4 regions of the Mesorhizobium sp. B2-4-19 genome follow, and region 2 is predicted to be linked to each of the others. Evidence: predicted binding sites of a transcription regulator. Region 2 holds the regulator's gene; each other region holds the start of a gene.
The links. Region 2 encodes PhoB, which activates phosphate uptake and scavenging genes when phosphate is short. Its sites were predicted from a motif close to TGTCATNNANCTGTCAT; they were not measured.
Positions count from the first base shown of each region.

Region 1: the regulator PhoB is predicted to act here: its motif matches at 3,199-3,215, upstream of phnC (phosphonate ABC transporter ATP-binding protein).
Region 3: the regulator PhoB is predicted to act here: its motif matches at 1,959-1,975, upstream of FJ546_RS11680 (esterase-like activity of phytase family protein).
Region 4: the regulator PhoB is predicted to act here: its motif matches at 2,910-2,926, upstream of phnF (phosphonate metabolism transcriptional regulator PhnF).

Region 1 covers NZ_VFUV01000008.1:213,347-218,650, reverse strand. The annotation lists gene phnE (phosphonate ABC transporter, permease protein PhnE) at 1-221, opposite strand, end outside; gene phnE (phosphonate ABC transporter, permease protein PhnE) at 225-1,181, opposite strand; gene phnD (phosphonate ABC transporter substrate-binding protein) at 1,243-2,151, opposite strand; gene phnC (phosphonate ABC transporter ATP-binding protein) at 2,263-3,120, opposite strand; gene FJ546_RS16475 (DUF1868 domain-containing protein) at 3,354-4,064, opposite strand; gene FJ546_RS16470 (DapH/DapD/GlmU-related protein) at 4,150-4,767, opposite strand; gene phnL (phosphonate C-P lyase system protein PhnL) at 4,764-5,304, opposite strand, start outside.
Region 2 covers NZ_VFUV01000016.1:84,636-89,939, reverse strand. The annotation lists gene pstS (phosphate ABC transporter substrate-binding protein PstS) at 1-75, shown strand, start outside; gene pstC (phosphate ABC transporter permease subunit PstC) at 142-1,125, shown strand; gene pstA (phosphate ABC transporter permease PstA) at 1,129-1,980, shown strand; gene pstB (phosphate ABC transporter ATP-binding protein PstB) at 1,977-2,780, shown strand; gene phoU (phosphate signaling complex protein PhoU) at 2,806-3,513, shown strand; gene phoB (phosphate regulon transcriptional regulator PhoB) at 3,535-4,224, shown strand; gene FJ546_RS23625 (ROK family protein) at 4,237-5,304, opposite strand, start outside.
Region 3 covers NZ_VFUV01000005.1:220,376-225,679, reverse strand. The annotation lists gene FJ546_RS11685 (MATE family efflux transporter) at 1-151, opposite strand, end outside; gene FJ546_RS11680 (esterase-like activity of phytase family protein) at 376-1,845, opposite strand; gene FJ546_RS11675 (FAD-dependent oxidoreductase) at 2,140-4,551, shown strand; gene FJ546_RS11670 (trimethylamine methyltransferase family protein) at 4,565-5,304, shown strand, end outside.
Region 4 covers NZ_VFUV01000008.1:206,431-211,734, reverse strand. The annotation lists gene FJ546_RS16455 (alpha-D-ribose 1-methylphosphonate 5-phosphate C-P-lyase PhnJ) at 1-230, opposite strand, end outside; gene fosX (FosX/FosE/FosI family fosfomycin resistance hydrolase) at 227-646, opposite strand; gene FJ546_RS16445 (carbon-phosphorus lyase complex subunit PhnI) at 643-1,755, opposite strand; gene phnH (phosphonate C-P lyase system protein PhnH) at 1,758-2,369, opposite strand; gene phnG (phosphonate C-P lyase system protein PhnG) at 2,369-2,830, opposite strand; gene phnF (phosphonate metabolism transcriptional regulator PhnF) at 2,951-3,700, shown strand; gene FJ546_RS16425 (zinc-binding alcohol dehydrogenase family protein) at 3,716-4,732, opposite strand; gene FJ546_RS16420 (ABC transporter permease) at 4,797-5,304, opposite strand, start outside.

The sequences.
Region 1 (5,304 bases), on a different contig from region 2:
AGATCATAGCTGATCCATTGTGTCAGGAAGAGCGGCAGACGCTCCCAGTGCGATTCCCGCAGCACCTGCGGCAGGCTGAAGAACCACAAGGCATAGATCAGATAGAGGAGAGTGCCGACGAACAGGAGCAGCGGACCAAAGCGCTTGTATGCCGGGCGTCGGAACACCTGTGGGTGGCGCGTCTCGATCGACAGAATCTCCTCGGCGGTCATGGTCGCCATGATTTACGCCCCCATCATAAAGGCTTGTTCGCCGACCAGCTTGCGACGAAGCCAGGCGGAAAACTGGTCGATGATGAAGATGGTGGTGAACAGCAGCAGCACCAGCGCCAGCGTCTTGGCGCCGAAGCCGCGCGAGATGGACAGCTTCAGTTCCTCGCCGATGCCACCCCCGCCGACGGCGCCGATGATGGTCGAGGCCCGCACGTTGATCTCGACCCGCAGCAGCGTATAGGAGACGAAATTGGGCAACACCTGAGGCAGGTCGGCGAAGCGCACCCGTTCGAACCAGTTGGCGCCGACCGCCGTCAGACCTTCCTCGGCACGCATGTCGATGTTCTCGTTGATCTCGTAGAACAGCTTGCCGAGTGCGCCGATGGAATGCAGGCCGATGGCGATGATGGCGGCGATCGGGCCGGTCGAGACGATGGCCGCGAACAGGCCGGCGATGACGATCTCCGGAAAGGCACGCAGCAATTCCATGAAGCGCTTGACCACCAGCCTCAGTGCCGGATGAGGTGTCAGGTTGCGCGCCGCGATGAAGGAAAACGGCACCGCGAAGATAAAGCCGATGAAGGTCGAGACCAGCGCGACGTTCACCGTGGTCAGCATCAGCTCGAAATATTCGGGAATGTAGAATCCGCCCCAGACATAAATCCGGCCGAGCGGGAAATTGTATTCCTGGGTGCCGGTGTCATGCGGCGAGGCAATATCGAACAATGCCCGCCAGACGTCGTTCCAGTCCTTGGGAACCAGCCAGCTCAGGAAATCCAGGATATGCGGCAGCCGGTCGAAGAAGTGCCCGGCGTTGGCTTCGTCGGCGAACCACATGCTGGCGAACATGGCGGCCAGCAGTAGGCCGACGCCGAGCACTGTATAGAACCGGCGCAGCGACGTCTGGCGTCGCCAGGCATCGGCCATCTCGTGGGTGGCACCGGAGGGGGCTGTCACGGAAAGGGTCATGATCGGAGATGCAAAAAGGGGCGGTACTTGATGAGGTACCGCCCCTTTTGCGATTTCGCCGTTAGCCGCCGATGGCTGCCTTACGGGCTTCGACTATGACGCTATAGAAGTCCGGCTTCACCGGAACGTAGCCGGTGAAATCGCCGCCTTCGACGCCTTCGAAGCAAGCCTTGTCCTTCTTTGGCAGGTCGGTGAAGAAAGCGGCCAGCTTGGCGGTCATGTCGTCGCCGATCGCGGTGCGCACGACAAGCGGGCCGTTCGGGATCAGGCCGGAGCGCCAGACTTCGACGAAGTCGTTGGGGTCGACGGCGCCCTTGGCGACTTCCTTGTGGAATGTGCCGGAGGTGTAGCCGTTCTTGAAGTCGCCGATGCCCGAGGAATCGTCGACCGCGACGTCTACCTTGCCGTCACGCACGGCCAGAACGTTGTTTTCGTGGCCGCCATTGAACTGGGTCGAAGCGAAGTAGGTTTCGTTCGAGGCGCCGGTGGTCTTCGGAATCTGGGTCAGCGGGATCAGGTAGCCGGAGGTCGAATCCGGATCGGCATAGCCGAGCTTCTTGCCCTTGGCCGACTTGATGTCGGTGATCCCCGACGTCTTCAGCGCCAGCCCGATCGAATAGTAGCCGGTGGAGCCGTCCGTCTGCTTGGTGGTGAGGATCGGGGTAACCGCCTTCGGATCCTTGAGATAGACGCTGGCGTAGCCGGAAGCGCCGAGTTCGGCGAAGTCGAGCGTGCCGCCGAGCAGGCCTTGGATGACGCCGTCATAGTCGGCGGCCGGGAACAGCGAAACCTTCTCGAAGCCAAACTCGGCCTTCAGGTGATCGGCCAGGCACTGGTAGTTGCGCAGCCGGTCGGTTTCGTTTTCACCGCCAAGAATGCCGACGCGAAATTCCTTCATGTCGGCGGCATGGGCCATGCTGGTGGCCATGGCGAGCACCGAAACGGCACCGAAAACCATCTTCCTGAACATTGATGTCTCTCCTGTAAGTTCCGGCCCCGCGCCGGCAGCGTTCTTGATCTTGACAAGTGCCCTTGACGCGGGCGGACGATCCAGGCTGCTCACTTTTGGCCCGTAGCGGGCTCAATATCCCGGGAATGCGGGTTCGAGCGGTCCGGCGGATGCTGCGATCTTCTGCTTGAAGGGAACGCTGGTGGAGGTGATGGCCTCCGATATCTCCGCGCCATTGCTGTCGGCGCCATAGACGAGGCGCACGGCCTCACGGTTGAGCTCTTCCGGCGGGCCGTCGAAGACGACCTTGCCGGCGGCCATGCCGATGATGCGGTTGCAATAGGCGCGGGCGGTGTCGAGCGTGTGCAGATTGGTGACGACGGTGATGCCCTCGCGCAGATTGATGTCCTGCAGCGAATCCATCACCACCTTGGCGTTGAGCGGGTCGAGCGAGGCGATCGGCTCGTCGGCGAGGATCACTTTGGGCTGCTGCATCATGGCGCGGGCGATGGCGACACGCTGCTGCTGTCCGCCAGACAAGGTGCCGGCGGGCTGAAGCGCGGTGCGGGCTATGTCGAGCCGCTCGAGCGCGGCGACCGCCTCGGCGCATTCGGCGCGCGAGAACATGCCGAGAAGGTTGGACAGGGTCGAACGGTGGTTCAATTTGCCGAGTAGGACGTTGGTCAGCACGTCGAGGCGCGGCACTAGGTTGAACTGCTGGAAGATCATGGCGCAATCGCGCTGCCAGCGCCGTAGCGGCGAGCCGCGCAGCCGGGAGACCTCGGCGCCGCCAAAAAAAATCGACCCCTGGCTGGGGTCGACAAGACGGTTGATCATGCGAAGAAGGGTCGATTTGCCAGCGCCCGAACGGCCGATGACGCCAACCATCTGACCCTGCGGGATCGAGATGTTGACGTCGCTGACCGCGGTGTTCTTGCCAAATCGTCGGCTGACGCCGCGGATTTCGAGCGTGGCAGAGCTTGCTGACATGAGCAGGTTCCAGTCCGGACCTTGTTGATCGTCAGGCACTCGCCTAACGCAGCCAGATGAACCTGCCATGTCGCCAGCATGTCAGTTTTGTTACGCTCCACAGGCGCGACGGCTGAAGCGCGTCGCGCTGAAACGAATTCATGCGACGCGCTCCAGGCCTTTAGTTTTATGCATGTCGTTCTCCCAAAACCGGGGCCACTTTCGGGCGAGATGTATTGGCGGGCTGTCGGCGATCAGCCGAGCACCAGCAATTCCTCGAAGTGCTTCATGTCGCGGAAGGCGCAGAAGGCGGGCGCCTTGATCTCGATTATCGGAGCCTGCCTTGCGAAAAGCGCCAGGCAATCGTCGAACAGAGCCTGCCACGCGGCGGCGCGATCGTCGGCGAGGCGTTGGATCTGATAGGCAAAGGTGATGTGGAAGGCGTAGGCGTCATGATCGGGGTGCCGATAACCGAACGGCACCGCCAGCGCATCGCGCCATTGACGCATGATGCGCACGTCCTCGTCGGTCGCGCCGGTCACGGTGAGACCGGTCGGTACGATTTCGATCACCTTGATGTCGAAAGGACCGAAGCCCTCGAAGCCCTTCAGGCGCTCCAGATAGAGGCGGGTCATGGCGTCGATGCTGGTGTCGAGCGGTACGTCCTGCGGCCAGTAAGGCAAGCGGCGGCGATATTCGATGATGCCCTGGAACAGCGTCATATGCAGGCTGGAAACGGGCGTGAAGGCGAGCCGGTCGGCGTCGGGCATCGCCAGCATCTTCTCGCGCACCGCAAGCACCACGGCTTCCGAGGGCGAGCCGCTGACGAGATGGCTGACAACCGTGTTGCCGGGCTCGGTCAGAAAATTGCCCGAGGTGTCGTAGCGCGTGCCGAGATGCGCCGGCGGGGTCGGGTTGGAGCCGGCAAAGAATCCGGCGAGCGAGGGTCTGACGGTGTCGAGCATCGCAATCTCCTTGGGGAGATGGCGTCCTGTCCGAGTCCTGTGTCAGGGATATGAACAGGTCCCCGAATGACGATGATGTGAGGAGCTATCCCTCGTATTTCTCCAGGAAAGCCTCCGCCGACAGCTCGCGAAAATCATCGAGCGAAGCGCGCAGCCGCGCGTGGTCCCAGTCCCACCAGGCAAGCGCCTGGTAGCGTTCGGCGGTGCGGCGGTCGAAGCGCTCACGGATCGGCTTGGCCGGCACGCCGGCGACGATGGTGTAGGGCGCGATATCCTTCGAGACGACCGCCCCGGCACCAACCGCCGCGCCATCGCCGACGGTGACGCCCGGCAGGACGGTCGAACCATGACCGAGCCAGGTGTCGTGACCGATGGTGACGCGCTTGGCGCGGCGCTGGGCGAAGAACTCGCTCTCATGCTCGGCGTCGTCCCAATAGTCCGAGGCGCGGTAGGTGAAGTGATGCAGCGTCGGCCGCCAGGTCGGGTGGTTGGTGGCGTTGAGGCGCACGCTTGCCGCGATATTGGCGAACTTGCCGATCGTCGCGCACCAGACAGAGCAATCCTGCATCATGTAGGAATAGTCGCCGAGTTCGCTTTCCGAAACCCGGCTGCGGTCGGCGATCTCGGTCCAGCGGCCAAGCGTCGAATTGTGCACCTCCGCCGTCGGGTGGACCAGCGGCGACTCCGACAATTTCCTGGTCATGCGACGAGTTTTCCCGGAGCAAAAGCGGTGACGTCGATGATGCGGTCCGCAACCGCCTCGCGCACATCATGATCGTGGAAGATACCGAGCAGGGCGACGCCCGCCGCCTTCTTGGCGGCTATGAGTTCGATCACCACGTCGCGGTTGGTGGCGTCGAGCGAGGCGGTTGGCTCGTCGAGCAGCAGGATAGGGTGCTCGGTGATGAAGCCGCGCGCGATGTTGACGCGCTGCTGCTCGCCGCCGGAGAAGGTCGCCGGCGGCAGTGCCCAGAGTTTTTCCGGCAAGTTGAGCTGCGCAAGCAGGGCGCGCGCCTTGCCTCTGGCCGCCTCGCGGTCCTCGCCGCGCTCGACCAGCGGCTCGGCGACGACGTCGAGCGCCGAGACGCGCGGCACGGTGCGCAGGAACTGGCTGACATAGCCGATCGTTTGCCGGCGAACGGCAAGCACGGTGCGGGGGCTGGCGTTGGCCAGATCGATCAGTCCGTCCTCGTGGCTGACGATGATCTGCCCCTCGTCGACGGCATAGTTGCCGTAGAGC
Region 2 (5,304 bases):
GTCGTCGGCCTGATCAAGGCTTCGTGGAAGGCCGACATCCAGGCCGGCGGCAAGCCCGTCTACGTTGGCGAGTAACATCCTCCAAAGGAGCGCCGCACCTGCGGCGCTCCTTTTCCTTCAACTGAAAGAGCCGAGCTTGACATGAGCGCTGTCCAGGAAGCCTTGCCAGCCGTTAGAAGTTCGCGCGACGCCACCGTTCGACGGTTCGCGCTGACCGACGCAATCTTCCAGGCGACAACCCGCGCCGCCGCGATATTGGTGCTGGTCCTGCTCGGCGGCGTTGCGATCTCGCTGTTTGCCGGTTCCTGGCAAGCCCTGTCGACCTTCGGCTTTTCCTTCCTGACCAGCGAAAGCTGGAACCCGGTGACGGAGAAGTTCGGCGCCCTGGCACCGATCTACGGCACCATCATCACCTCGGCCATCGCCATCCTGATCGCCGTGCCGCTTGGCATCGGCATCGCCATCTTCCTCACCGAGCTTTGCCCACGCCCGCTGCGGCGTCCGATCGGCATGGCGGTTGAACTGCTGGCCGGCATCCCTTCGATCATCTATGGCATCTGGGGCCTGTTCGTGCTGGCGCCGTTTCTGCAGACGACGGTGCAGCCCTTCATCATCAGCGTGTTCCACGGCATTCCGGGCCTCAACAGCCTGTTCGCAGGCCCTCCTTACGGCATCGGCCTGCTGACCTCGGCGATGATCCTGGCCATCATGATCCTGCCTTTCATCACCTCCATCACCAAGGACGTCTTCGACACGGTGCCGTCGGTGCTGAAGGAATCGGCCTATGGCATCGGCTGCACGACCTGGGAGGTCACGCGCCGGGTCGTCATTCCCTACACCCGCATCGGCATCATGGGCGGCATCATGCTCGCCCTCGGCCGCGCGCTCGGTGAAACGATGGCGGTGACCTTCGTCATCGGCAACGCGCACCGCATCTCGACGTCGCTGTTTGCGCCGGCAACGACCATCTCGGCGACCATCGCCAACGAATTCACCGAAGCGGTCGGCGATCTCTACACCTCCTCGCTGGTCGCGCTCGGCCTGATCCTGTTCGTTATCACCTTCCTGATCCTTGCCATCGCCCGCTACATGCTGATGCGCATCGACGCCCGCACGGGAGCCTGACCGATGTCGACAGCCGCATCGCTTCACCAGAGCCGCAAGCGCAAGAACGGCGTGATGATGGCGCTGTGCGTCGTCTCTGCCGGCATCGGCCTTGCCTGGCTGGCGTTGATCCTTGGCGCCTTGCTCTACAAGGGCCTGGCCGGCGTCTCCCTCTCGGTCTTCACGGAAATGACACCGCCGCCCGGCGACGCCGGCGGCCTGCTCAACGCCATCTACGGCAGCATCATGATGACCATCATCGGCATCATCGTCGGCACGCCGATCGGCGTGCTGGCCGGTACCTATATGGCCGAATATGGCCGCTTCTCGAAGCTCACCACGGTGGTGCGCTTCATCAACGACATCCTTCTGTCGGCGCCGTCGATCATCATCGGCCTGTTCGTCTATGAGCTGATGGTGCGGCCGATGGGGCATTTCTCGGCGATCGCCGGTGCCGTAGCACTCGCCATCCTGGTCATCCCCGTCGTCGTGCGCACCACCGAGGACATGCTCAACCTGGTGCCCAACGCCTTGCGCGAAGCCGGCACCGCGATCGGCGCGCCGCGCTGGGTGGTCATCCGCTCGGTTGCCTATCGTGCCGCGCTTTCGGGCATCGTCACCGGCATATTGCTGGCCATCGCCCGCATCTCCGGCGAGACCGCACCGCTTCTTTTCACGGCGCTGAACAACCAGTTCTGGTCGAGCAATCTCAACGCGCCGATGGCCAGCCTGCCGGTCACCATCTTCCAGTTCGCTCTCAGCCCCTATGAGGAATGGCAGCAGCTGGCCTGGACCGGTGCACTCATAATCACATTGACGGTTCTCGCGCTCAGCATCCTTGCGCGCAGCCTGACCGGACGCAGAGAGGACAAATGAGCCAGATGTTGTCTCCAGACATGACGATCGCCGCCGAGGCGGTGACCAAGGCCAAGATCGAGGTCAAGAACCTCAACTTCTACTACGGCCAGTCGAAGGCGCTGAAGGATATCACGCTGTCGCTGCCCGAGCGCAGCGTCACCGCCTTCATCGGCCCGTCGGGTTGCGGAAAGTCGACGCTGCTGCGCGTCTTCAACCGCATCTACGAGCTTTATCCCAAGCAGACCGCCGAGGGCCAGGTGCTGCTCGACGGCCAGAACGTTCTCGACCGCTCGCAGGACCTCAACCTGCTGCGCACCAAGATCGGCATGGTGTTCCAGAAGCCGACGCCGTTCCCGATGTCGATCTACGAGAACATCGCTTTCGGCGTCAGGCTCTACGAGAAGATCAGCAAGGCCGAGATGGACGGCCGTGTCGAGCAGGCGCTCAAGCGCGCGGCACTGTGGACCGAGGTCAAGGACAAGCTCAATGCCAGCGGCCTTAGCCTGTCGGGCGGCCAACAGCAGCGGCTGTGCATCGCCCGCACCGTGGCGGTGAAGCCTGAAGTCATCCTGCTCGACGAGCCGGCCTCGGCGCTCGACCCGCTGTCGACCGCCAAGATCGAGGAACTGATCGACGAGTTGCAGGCCGACTACACGATCGTCATCGTCACCCACAACATGCAGCAGGCGGCGCGCGTCTCGAAGCAGACCGCCTTCATGTATCTGGGCGAACTGGTCGAATTCGACCGTACCGAGAAGATCTTCACGTCGCCTCGCGAGAAGCGCACGCAAGACTACATCACTGGCCGCTTCGGCTGATCGCACGCATACGAGGACCAGGATCATGGCCGAACACACAGTCGCAGCCTTCGACGAGGATCTCGGACAGATCAGCAGGCTGATCAGCGACATGGGCGACCTTGCCGGCTCGATGGTCGGCGGCGCCACCAAGGCGCTGCTGAACTCCGACAATGCGCTCGCCCAGCGCGTCGTCTCCGACGACGCCATCATGGATGCGCGCCAGCGCGAGCTCGACGACCGCGCCATCACGCTGATCGCCAAGCGCCAGCCGATGGCCGACGATCTGCGCCATGTCGTCGGCTCGATCCGCATGGCCGGCGACCTCGAACGCATTGGCGACCTTGCCAAGAACATCGCCAAGCGCGTCGGTACTGTAGGCCTCAGCGCCACGCCGCGCGACCTGTCGCATTCCATCGACGCCATGGCGCAGCTGGTGCTGATCCAGGTGCAGGGCGTCATCGAGGAGTATGCGGCGCGCGATGCCGCGGCACTGGCGAAGCTGCGCGCCGACGACGAGCGCATCGACGTCAAATACACTTCCGTCTTCCGCGAACTGCTGACCTATATGATGGAAGATCCGCGCAACATCACGGCTTGCACGCATCTGTTGTTCTGCGCCAAGAATCTCGAACGCATCGGCGACCACGTGACCAACATCGCCGAGAATGCGTACTATGTCCTGACCGGCACGCAGCTGCCCGCCAACCGTCCAAAACAGGACGAGACGGCGATGTCGGCGCCGGCGGCCTGAGAGCGCAGGGGTAACCAATCGATGATCGCACCACGCATCATGGTGGTGGAGGACGAGGAGCCGCTCGGCGTGCTCCTCCGCTACAATCTGGAATCGGAGGGTTACCAGGTCGAGGTGGTGACACGCGGCGACGAAGCCGAAATCCGCCTGCAGGAGAACGTGCCCGACCTCCTCGTGCTCGACTGGATGGTGCCGGCGGTATCCGGCATCGAACTCTGCCGGCGGTTGCGAATGCGGCCCGAGACCGAGCGGCTGCCGATCATCATGCTGACCGCGCGGGGCGAGGAAAGCGACCGTGTACGTGGGCTTTCCACCGGCGCCGACGACTATCTGGTCAAGCCGTTCTCGACGCCGGAATTCATGGCCCGCGTCAAGGCGCTGCTGCGCCGCGCCAAGCCGGAAGTGCTGTCGAGCGTGCTCAAGGTCGGCGATATCGTGCTCGACCGTGAATCGCACCGGGTCTACCGCAAGAAGAGCGAGATCCGGCTCGGGCCGACCGAATTCCGCCTGCTCGAATTCATGATGCGCCATCCCGGCCGCGTGTTCTCGCGCAGCCAGCTGCTCGACAATGTCTGGGGCGAGACGATCTACATCGACGAGCGCACCGTGGACGTGCATGTCGGCCGGTTGCGCAAGGCGGTCAACAATGGCCGCATGCCGGATGTCATCCGCACCATCCGTGGGGCGGGCTACGCGATCCGCGAGGATTGAGCACGACCTGACTCAGGCAACGTTTTTCTTCGCGGCGGGGCCTGCTTTCGTTTGCACGCCGGGCGCGAAAATCTCCTGGTCGACGAAGGTCAGCGCGCGCATGGCGCAACCTTCGCGGATCAGCGGCAGTTCGTTCGGTTCGGTGTCGAAGGAGATCGATTCCGAGTGCTGGCCACCGGCGGTCTGGGCGATCGCCTCGCGCAATGCCGGCTCGATCAGGTCGAAGGCGGCGGCGCTGACGCCGACCATGGCGACGGGCGCGGGATCGATCAGCGCGAACAGGCTGCCGAGGCCGTAACCCAGCGCCTCGCCGGCCTTGCGATAGGCTTCGCGCTCGGGCCCGTCCCGTTCCCGTGCCGTCGTGGCCAGCGCCCGCATCTGCGCGTCGCTGACATCGGCCACAGGCTCGGTGTCCTCGCTGAGCTGCCTGGCATTGCGCCAGATGGCGTAATTGCCGGCATAGGCCTCGACACAGCCGCGCCGTCCGCAGCGGCAGAGCGCGCCGCCGGGCCGATGGATCATGTGGCCGAACTCGCCGCCCGAGGAATGGGTGCCGGTGAACAGCTCGCCCTTCAGCACCAGCCCCATGCCGATGCCGTGCGAAAGCAGGATGGCGATGAAGTCGTCGCGGTAGCGCTCGGGATCGCGCCTGCGCAGCGCCACCGCCATCATGTTGCAGTCGTTTTCCATGGTGGCGGGGATGCCGAACTCGGCTTCGAGTATGTCGGCGAAGGCGATGTCGGTCTGCGGCGTGATCGGCGACCACAGCATCGCCCGGGCCTCGGTATCGGTGATGCCCTGGATCGCCAGCGCGATGCGGGCGACGCTGCGCACGTCAATGTCGGGATCCTCGAGGCGCCGCCTTACGATGGCCACGCATTCGCCGATCAGCGCCTCGCGCGACATGGTCAGCGTGTCCAGCCGGCGCTGTTCTTCCGATATCACCTGGCCGGCATAGTCGATGACTGCGACCGACAGGAAATTCAGCGACAGCACCACGGTCATCACAGCCGCGGCCTCCGGATTGAGGCCGAGCCCGACCTGCGGCCTGCCGCGTTTCAGCGCGCCGGCCTCGCTCGG
Region 3 (5,304 bases), on a different contig from region 2:
ATTCACCGAGAAAACGGCCGACCCAGACGGCATTGATCGACCCGTTGAGCGACTGCAGCACGTTGGAACCCAGCACCGGCAGGGCAAACAGCAGCAGCGTGCGCGGGATCGGGCCGCTGGTCAGGTCGCCGGTGCGCCGGCGCGGGGGCATTTTTTCGTCCATGGCTGGCGACTCGGCAAAGTGATTTGGATCCGTTCCACCATCATTGCCGATTCAACGGGGCAGGTCGATGCGGCGTCGGAAAAGGTTGGCCGGAGGTCTCCTGGCGCACCTTGATCTAGCCATGTTCTCAAAGCGCCCGGAACGGGATATTGATCCCTGGGGCGCGGGGCCTCAGGCGGACGCGCCATGCGCGCCCGCCTGGATCGTGCTGATTACTTCTTCGCCAGACCCGGCAGCGTGACCTGATAGACCAGGAACATGGTGTCGACATTGGCGCCATCATCGGCCTTGTAGGGGGCGCCGACCTGGAAACCGTCCTGAGCGAGGAAGTCGTTGTCATTGGCGACAAACAGGAAATAGTCGTCGGGCAGCTTTGGATCGAGCACGCTCGCCAGCGACATTGCTTCCCATTTCTCGGACAGGTTGTTGTGGTCGTTCGGCGCGCCATTGTGCAGGCCGAAGCGATTGAGCTGCGCATTGTCGTTGATGTCGATGAACGGCGTCAGCCTGGCCGGCGACACCGACGGATCGAGCACGCCCTTGGGCGCGACCGGCTTGTCGGCGGCGTCGAAAGGGCCGCCCGCGATGTCGGTTGCGGCCGAAACGTCGACGACAAAGATCTGGCGCAGAAGCGAGGTGTCGCCCTTTACGCCCTGGCCGTTGCCGCTGTCGCGCGCCAGCATCAGGAAGGACGTGTCCGACAGCGCCACGATCTCGCTTTGCGCGGCGACCTTGGTCTTGCCCTTGGCGTCCTTGAACACCGGCAGCGGCACGACATACTCATGCGCCAGCTTGAGATGGGCGAGGTCGGAAGCGTCATAGACCAGCGCCCTGGTGTTTTGCCGGGTCGAACCTGAATCGCCGCCATCCTGCCGGGTCGCCGACTGCAGCACGGCGATCAGGAACTTGCCGTCCGGCGTCATCGCCATGCCTTCGAGGCCCTGGTTGTTCTGGCGGCCGGTCTCGGGATCCTTCGGATCGGGCTCGGCAGCACCTGGACCCGGATTGTCCGAGGAAAAGTTGGGCGCGCCCTTGCGCATCGGCACCAGGGCAGCCGGCGGCTGGGTCGCCGACAGCAGGCGGCCTTGCGCCGAGAAGCGGTAGATGTTGGGGCCATATTCGTCGGAGATGAACATCGAGCCGTCCGGCAGGCGCACGATCGCCTCGTTGTCGAGGGCGAGCTTGCCATTGGTGGCGGCGGGCAGCATCGGCATGTCGCCTGCGGCGGCACGCACGTCCGACAGCGGATCTATGCCGGTGGCGTCGGCGTCCTTGTCGTCGGTGAGAAGCATGGTGTCGGTGAGCGTCGCCTTGACTTCGGTCTGTTGCTGGCCTGCGGCGCCTGCTGCTGCCGGCGTGAACTCGATGCCGACCGTGTTGAGGCGCGGCCGGTAGTCGGTGGTGCCGGTGACATTGTAGCCGCGATCCGGCAGCAGCCAGAGCGAACCCTTGTAGGTGCCCGCATCGCGCGTCCAGCTCGATGTGTCGATCGCCATGCCGGAACCCGAGCCGAACGTCTCGCCGAATTTGTCGCGCTGTGCGGCCGGGATGCGGCCGACGCCGACCAGGCCCTTGTTGACGAGGCCGCCGACTGTCGCGGTGCTGTCGGCAAGCGCCGGCGTGAGCGCGGTGAACAAGGCCAGCGCGACGCCGAGCGAGGCGGTTCGGTGCAGATGTTTCATGGATGATCCTCTTTGTGACAGATGTGCCGGAGCGGCCGAAGAGCAAAAAGCTGAAAGAGGCGGTACATCGATGATGCCGCGCGCCGCCCCCGAAAGCGATCTACGGCGCGAACATGATGCTTGCGTGACAGTGCGGCATGCCTGCCGGCCGTCATGTTCACAGGTCGAGAAAAACACGTGCTCTGGCGGAAGAATGGATCATCTCCACACATCCGTTCGGGCGTGCAAGCCTAGTACTGGACACTTGTGTCTAGTGTATATATGGTGCGCTTCTAACAGACCGGGAGGGGAGCCTTGAAGTCGCACTACCGCGCAGTCGTCATCGGAGGCGGGGTGGTCGGCGCCTCCGTGCTCTACCATCTGACGCGGTTCGGCTGGTCTGACGTGGCGCTGATCGAACGCGCGGAACTGACCGCCGGTTCGACCTGGCATGCGGCGGCCGGGTTTCATGCGCTCAACGCCGATCCCAACGTCGCGGCGCTGCAGGACTACACCATCAAGCTCTATCGCGAGATCGAGGCCGAATCCGGCCAGAACATCGGCCTGCACATGACCGGCGGCGTCAACATGGCCAGCGATCCCCAGCGCTGGGAATGGCTGAAATCTGCCTGGGCGATGTTCCAGTCGGTCGGCATCGAAACGGCTCGCCTGGTGACCCCGGACGAGATCAAAGAAATTTGTCCGATCGTCGAGGTCACCGGCGTGCTCGGCGGTCTCCACGATTCCAACGAAGGCCATCTCGACCCCTATGGAACGACGCACGCTTATGCCGGCGCCGCGAAAAAGCGTGGCGCCGACGTGATCCTGCGCAACCGTGTCGTCGAGTTGAAGTCTCGCACGGACGGCCACTGGGATGTCGTTGCCGAGCACGCCACCATCGTCGCCGAGCATGTCGTCAACGCCGGCGGTCTGTGGGCAAAGCAGCTCGGCCGCATGGCCGGCGTCAACCTGCCGGTGACGCCGATGGAGCACCATTATTTCATCACCGAGGACATTCCGGAGATCGCGGCACTCGACCGGGAGATCGGCATCGCCGTCGACCTCGACGGCTTCTCCTACTTGCGCCAGGAGCGCAAGGGCGTGCTGCTCGGCGTCTACGAGCAGAACCCGAAGCATTGGAACATGGACGGCGCGCCATGGGACTACGGCATCGAGCTCATCCCGGAAGACATAGACCGCATCAGCCCGGAACTCGCCAAGGCGCATGAGCGCTTTCCTTGCCTGGGGAGCGCCGGCATCCGCAAATGGGTCAACGGCGCCTTCACTTTTACCCCCGACGGCAATCCGATTGTCGGACCGGTGCGCGGGCTCAAAAACTACTGGGTCGCCTGCGGCGTCATGGCTGGCTTCAGCCAGGGCGGTGGCGTCGGCAAATCGCTGGCCGAATGGATGATTTACGGCGAGCCGCAGGCCGACATTTTCGGCATGGACATTGCGCGCTACGGCATCTTCGCCGCCAACCGCGAATATCTGAGACAAACGACGCGGCAATTCTATGCGCGCCGTTTCGTCATGACCTTTCCCAATGAGCGGCTGCCGGCGGGCCGGCCTTTGAAACGGCCCGGTGCCTATGACGGCATGAGTGCCGCGGGCTGCGAATGGACGGCGTCGTGGGGGCTGGAAATCCCGGCCTATTTCGCGCCGATGGGGTTTCGCGAGAACACCACACTCAAGCGCTCCAACGCCTTCGACATCGTTGGGGACGAGGCGTTGCAGGTCCGGCGGGCCGCCGGTCTCGTCGATATCTCGGCCTATGCGCGCTATGCGGTGTCCGGCGCGGGTGCCGAGGCATGGCTCGACCGGCTGCTGGCCTGCCGGCTGCCGAAGGCCGGACAGGCACGGCTGGCGCCGATGCTCGGGCCGGACGGGCGGCTGAAGGGCGACCTCACCGTGATCAACTGGGGCGGCGGCGACTATTGGCTGATGGGCTCCTACTATCTCAGGGAATTCCACATGCGCTGGTTCGAGAGCCAGGCAGGAGAGGGCGTCACGGTCACCGACATCTCCGATGCGACGGGCGGCTTCCTGCTGACCGGGCCGAATGCGCGCAAAATCCTGGAACGCACGACGCATCAGGATGTCTCCGGCGCGGCACTGCAGTTCATGGCCTGCGGCACGTTCGACATCGGCATGGTGCAGGCGAGGATTGCCCGCCTCTCCATCGCGGGCGAGCTGGGCTTCGAGATCAACTGCCCGGTAACCATGCATGCCACGCTGCGTGAGACACTGCTTGCCGCCGGCGAGGATCTCGGTCTGGCCGAGATCGGCTACTACGCGCTCAATGCGCTGAGGTTGGAGAAAAGCTTCGGCATCTGGTCGCGCGAATTCACGCAGGGCTACACGCCAGGCCAGACCGGCCTTGATCGGTTCATCGCCTTCGACAAGGGCGATTTCGTCGGCCGCGAGGCGGCGCTGACGGAGCGCAACGTTGGTGCGGCGGAACGGATCGTGACGCTGGAGGTCGACGCCGTCGATGCCGACGCCAGCGGCTTCGAGCCGGTCTGGCGTGATGGCCGGCGCGTCGGCTTCGTCACTTCGGGCGGCTTTGGCTACACGATCGGCAGAAGCGTCGCGCTGGCGTTGGTCGACGCCGATTTTACCGAGGAGGGTACGGCGCTTTCAGTGCACATTGTCGGCGTCGAACGGCCGGCTCGCGTCATCGCGGCGGCGCCCTACGATCCCTCGGGCAAGGCGATGCGGCAATGAGGAGGATTTTTCGATGATCGATGACGCGGCACGAGACAGCAGGCGCGAGCGCCGGCGTGGACGCACGGGCGAAGCCGGCAGCGAAAGCAGCCGCCGGCCCAACTACCGGTCGCTGAAGAACCCGTTCCTGCCGCAGCCGATCTTTTCGGATGACCAGGTGGCTTCCATCCACGGCACGGCGCTGCGCGTGCTGGAGGAGCTCGGCATCAAGGTGCTCTTGCCACAGGCGCGGGAGATTTTTGCCCGCGCCGGTGCGCTTGTGGACCCGGACACCGACATGGTGCGCATCGGCCGCGACATCGTGGCCGCGGCACTGGCCTCGGCGCCAAAATCAATTCCAGCACTGGCGGGCGACCGCAGCCGCGATCTTTTGCTCGAACTCGGCTCGATGACGTTCCTCGCCGGCGCGGGCGCGCCCAACGTCACCGATCTCGAGCGCGGCCGCCGGCCGGGAACGCTCGGCGCCTTCGAGGAATTGACCAAGCTCATCCAGCATTTCGACGTACTGCACATGCTTTGCCCCTGCATCGAGCCGCAGGATGTCGACAACCGTTTTCGCCACTATGCCGTCAACCGCGCGCAGTTGACGCTGTCCGACAAGTTCCCCTTTGTCTTCGCGCGCGGCACGCCGCAGGTCCAGGATGGGTTCGAGATGATCCGGCTGGCGCGCGGACTGTCGGAGCATGAATTCCGCGCTGGCGCCCATTGCTACACCATCATCAACACCAATTCACCGCGCCAGCTCGACATTCC
Region 4 (5,304 bases), on a different contig from region 2:
GTGGTGTCGTCGGCGCCCTGGTCGATGACCTTCAGCACGTCATTTGGGCCGATGATCGAGGCGGTGACCTGGACGCCGCCGGTGCCCCAGCCATAGGGCATCGGCATTTCGCGCGAGGCGAACGGCACCTGATAGCCTGGGATGGCGATGCCCTTGAGGATCGCCCGGCGGATCATCCTTTTGGTCTGTTCGTCGAGATAGGCGAAGTTGTAGGTGGCGATGTCGGTCATGATGCGACCTCAAGTCCTTTGGCATAGCGCGCCAGTCGCTCGGTGAGCGTGCCGGTGTGCAGTTCGAACATGTGGTTGTCGTCGTCGTAGAAATAGATCGAGCGGCCTTCGCCCTCGACGCGTGGGCGCGGCGGGCGCATGTCGAGGCCTAGCTTGCCGATGCGCTCGGCGTAGCGGTCGAAATCGGCATCATCGATCTTGAAGGCAATGTGGTTGTAGCTGCGTTCGTTAAGCTTCTCGCCTTTCATGATGGCGATCCAGATGTCGCCGATCAGGAAGAATTTTTCGCGTGACAACGAGAACTGCTCGGCGTCGTTGGCATAGACCTCGCGTGCGTCGAAGACGCCCTCGAGTATCCTTGTCATCCGCTCGAGGTCGCGAACGATGAAGGTCATGTGGGACAGGCCTTCGATCATTCCGCGGCCTCCCGCTTCTCTTCGACCCTCGCGGGGTTTTCTCGGGCCTCGTATTCGGCGCGCATGCGGCGCACGAGGTCGAGTTCGGCCTGGAAGTCGACATAGTGCGGCAGCTTCAGGTGCTCGACGAAGCCGGTCGCCTGGACATTGTCGGAATGCGAGATGACGAATTCCTCGTCCTGGGCGGCGGCGATGATGTCCTCGCCGAGCTCGGAGGCGCGCAGGGCGCGGTCGCAGAGCGCCATGGCCATCGCCTTGCGCTCGCTTTGGCCGAAGACCAGGCCGTAGCCGCGGGTGAACTGCGGAGGCGCCTTGGCCGAACCCTTGAACTGGTTGACCATCTGGCACTCGGTGACCCGCACCGTGCCGAGCGGTGCTGCGAAGGGCAGTTCGGGGACATCGAGTTCCAGTTCGACCTCGCCGATGCGGATTTCGCCGACGAAGGGATGGTTGCGGGCATAGCCGCGCTGGGTGGAATAGCCGAGCGCCAGGAGAAAACCCTCGTCGCCACGCGACAGCGCCTGCAGGCGGATGTCGCGCGCCATCGGGAATTCCAGTGGCTCGCGGGTGATGTCGCCGGGCACATGGTCCTGCGGCATCTCGCCATCCGGTTCGATCAGGCCTTCACGGGCGAGGATCGCCGAGACGCGTGGCATGGCCTGCGCTTCCGTCTCGCGCCGCAAGGGTTCGGCGACATCGGCGCCGGCGGCAAGTTCCGGGTCGAGCAGCCGGTGCGTGTAGTCAAAGGTCGGGCCGAGCAACTGGCCGCCTGGCAGATCCTTGTAGGTCGCCGAGACGCGCCGTTCGACCAGCATGGCGCCGGTATCGATCGGCTTGCTGTAGCCGAAGCGCGGCAGCGTGGTGCGATAGGCGCGCACCAGGAAGATCGCCTCGATCATGTCGCCGCGCGACTGGACGATGGCGAGCGCGGCCAGTTCACGGTCATAGAGCGAGCCTTCGCTCATCACCCGGTCGACGCCGAGCGCCAGCTGTTCGACGATCTGGTCGAGGCGCAGTGCCGGCACCGAACGGTCGCCGCGCCGGCGATCGGCCAGCAGGCTGTGGGCGTTGGCGATTGCGGCTTCGCCGCCTTTTACCGCGACATACATCTTCAAGCCTCCATCGTCTTGATGCGCGTCGTGCGCGGCAGGCAGGCTATGCCTTCAGCGGTGACGAGGATGATGTCGACGCCACGCGGAAAGCGCTGGATATTCTGCTTCCACTGCTCGATGAAATGACGCGGCATCTGCGTCGGCGCGACCATGGCGCTGATTTCGATGCCGGGACCTTCCAGCAGCAACGGAGTGCCTGAAACGAGGTCGCTGACCTGCAGGATCAGGGTGGTCGACCTGTCGGGATAATCCTGCGTTCCCTGCGCAAAGCCGTCGAGCGCCATCATTTCGGCCGGCGTGGCGACAAAGGCGAAATGCGCGTCGGCAGGCGTGTTGGCCAGTGGCGCGCCGGTGTGGAAACCAAGCCAGGAGCCGATCGCAGCGGAGGCGTGCAGGGCCGGGTCGAGCCAGAGCGGCGTGTCGTTGTCGCAGAGCGCCAGTGCCACGGCGCCAGCGGTTGCCGAGAGCGGCGCCGGCGGGCGGGCCAGGGCCGGCAAAGGCTGCACGCTGCCCGGCCGTGCCATCGCATCCATGACCGCGCGGAAAACGGTCTGTGCGTTGAACACCGGGTCGGCGAAACCGCCCTCGATCGATTGCGCTGCGATATCCATCAGTCTTCCCCGCGAACCATGGTGAAGAAATCCACCTTCGTTGCCGCTGTCTCGGCGCGGCGTTTTTCTTGGGCAGCGGCGAGCGCCGACCTCAAAGGCGCGATCAGCCTGGTCTCGACCTCGGCGCGGCGGGCAGGGTCCTGCCAGAGCGCATCGGCGATCGCCGCCAGCTTCGCCTTCTGCTTGTCGCGGCCAAGCGCGTAGCAATGGCCAACCTGTCCGGACGGCAGCCGGACCGTGGCGCGGGTGACGGTCGCCTCGCCGACATTGAACGGTGCGCCGCCGCCGCCGATGCGACCGCGCAACGTCACCAGCCCGGTCTCGGGGCCACGCAGCAGCTCGGCCTGCGACGGCAGGCCGGCTTCGTTCCAGAGCCGGACGATGTCGTCACCGCTCGATTGCGCCAGGGTCGCCATCGCGGCTTTGCGTCCGGCCTGGTCGCGGGCTTCCTGTCCTCGCATCGGCAGCATTCCTCTTCGCTAAATTTGTCTATTGATATAGACAACTATACAAATTATACATATTACCTAGCGCGAGTCCATGACGGGTGGATGACAGGGGATGGAAGGCAGGGGCGATTCATGATCGGGCGACAGGAAGCCGACAGCATTGAACGGCGCAGCGGCGTCTCGCTGTGGCGGCAGATCGCCGACAGGATCCTGCAGGCGATCGCCGCCGGCGATTTCGCCGAGAATGCCGCGCTGCCGCCGGAGGTGGCGCTGGCCGAGCGCTATGGCGTCAATCGCCACACGGTGCGCAGCGCCATATCGGCGCTCGTGCAGGAAGGGGTGCTGCGGGCCGAGCAGGGGCGGGGCACCTTCGTCTTGTCGCGCAGGCGGCTGTCCTATCCGATCGGCGCGCGCACACGTTTTTCGACCGGCTTGCAAGGACAGGCTTCGGAACGACACATCGTGCTGCTTGCCTCGTCGGTCGAGCCGGCCAGCCAGCGTGTCGCCGAAGGGCTTGGCCTTGCCAAGGGTGCCGAGGTGATCCGGTTGGAGACACGTGGCGAAGCCGATGGAAGGCCAGTGTCACGCGCTGCCGGCTGGTTCGATGCCAGGCGCTTTGCCGGTATCGACCAGGCGATGGCTGAGACTGGCTCGGTCACCGCGTCGCTGGCCCGCTTCGGCATCGACGATTATCTCAGGCAATCGACCGTGCTGTCGGCGCGCCACGCCGACGCGGCTGACCTTGCCGATCTCGATCTGCAGCCAGGCGCCATCGTACTGGTCACGGTGGCCGTCAACATCACGCCGGACGGCCAGCCGATCCAGTTCTCCGAGTCGCGCTTTCCGGCGGAGCGGGTCGAGTTCAAACTGTCGGCGCTGTGAGCCGAATCCTGCCGACTATCCGATCTCGATCACGGCCTTGATCAGCCCGGATTTCTCATGCGCCCAGCGGGCGAGATCGCTCGGCGTATCGGCCAGCGTCGTGCGGTGGGTGACGAGCTTGGCCAGGGGCACGGCGCCGTTGCGGATCGAGGCTGCGACATGATCGAAATCGGCACGCAGTGCATTGCGGCTGCCGACCAGCGTCATTTCGCGTTTGTGGAATTCAGGGTCGGAGAAGACGATGTCGTCCTTGACGACGCTGACCAGCACCAGTGTGCCGCCATGCGCGACATGGGCGAAGGCCGACTGCACCGACCGGGTGTTGCCGGTGGCGTCGAAGACCACGTCGAAGCCTTCGCCCGATGTCGCTTCCTTGACCAGATCCGACACCGCTCCGCGCGAGCCGTCGAGGATCCTGAAACCAAGTTCGTTTTCGGCAAAAGCGAGACGTTCACTGCTCATGTCGAGCAGCGTCACGTCGAGCCCGGCAATGCGGGCGAAGATGGCGTTGCCGAGCCCGATCGGGCCGGCGCCGATGACCAGAGCGCGAGCGCCGGGATCGGCACCGGCGCGACGCACCGCGTGCGCGCCGATGGCCAGGAATTCGACGGCGGCTGCGTCGGCCAGCGACAGGCCGTTGGCCGGATAGAGATTCCGCGCCGGGACAAGAATGCGTTCGCACATGGCGCCGTCGCGATGGACGCCCAACACCTCGATCTTGACGCAGCAATTCGGTTTGCCGTGCCGGCAGGCGATGCACTTGCCGCAGGAGAGGTAAGGGTTGATGACGACCGGTTCGCCGACGGCAAGATCGACGCCCTCGCCGGTCTCGATCACGCTGCCGGAGACTTCATGGCCCATGATGCGGGGGTAGGCGAGGAACGGGTGCTTGCCCTCGAAAATGTGGTAGTCGGTGCCACAGATGCCGACATGGCTGACCGCGACCAGCGCCCAGCCGGCAGGGGGCGCGCCGGGCGCGGGGCGGTCTTCCAGGACGAGTTCCCCGGGTGAGCGGCAGATAACGGCTTTCATGTCTCAGTCCGATTGGGTTTCCGACCCGTCTTCACGCCGGGCCGGAGATCGATTTCAGCAATGGTCACTTGCCGCTGCGGCGGCGCAGACCGTCGAAATAGACGATGACGATGATCAACACGCCAGTGATGATGCGCTGCCAGAAAGCGTTGACGTTGAGCAGGTTGGCGCCGTTGTTGATGGTGGCGAGAATGAAGGCGCCGAGCAGCGGGCCATGCACCGAGCCGACCGCACCGAACAGCGAGGTGCCGCCGATGACCGAGGACGCGATCGCCTGCAGTTCCCAGCCCTCGGCCTGGGTCGGGTTGCCGATGCCGATGCGCGAGGCCAGGAGCACGCCGACAAAAGCCGCGCACAGGCCAGACAGCGTGTAGGCCATGTAGATGGTGCGCTGGACATTGACGCCGGAGAGGCGCGAGGCCTCGGCGTTCGAGCCGACCGAGAAGAGGTAGCGGCCCCAGCGGCTGTGATGCAGGAAAATGTAGGCCGGAATGCCGACCAGGATCACCATCCAGAACAGATTGGGCACGCCGAGGAAGGAGTTGCGCGAAAATTCCTGGAAGGCGTCATTG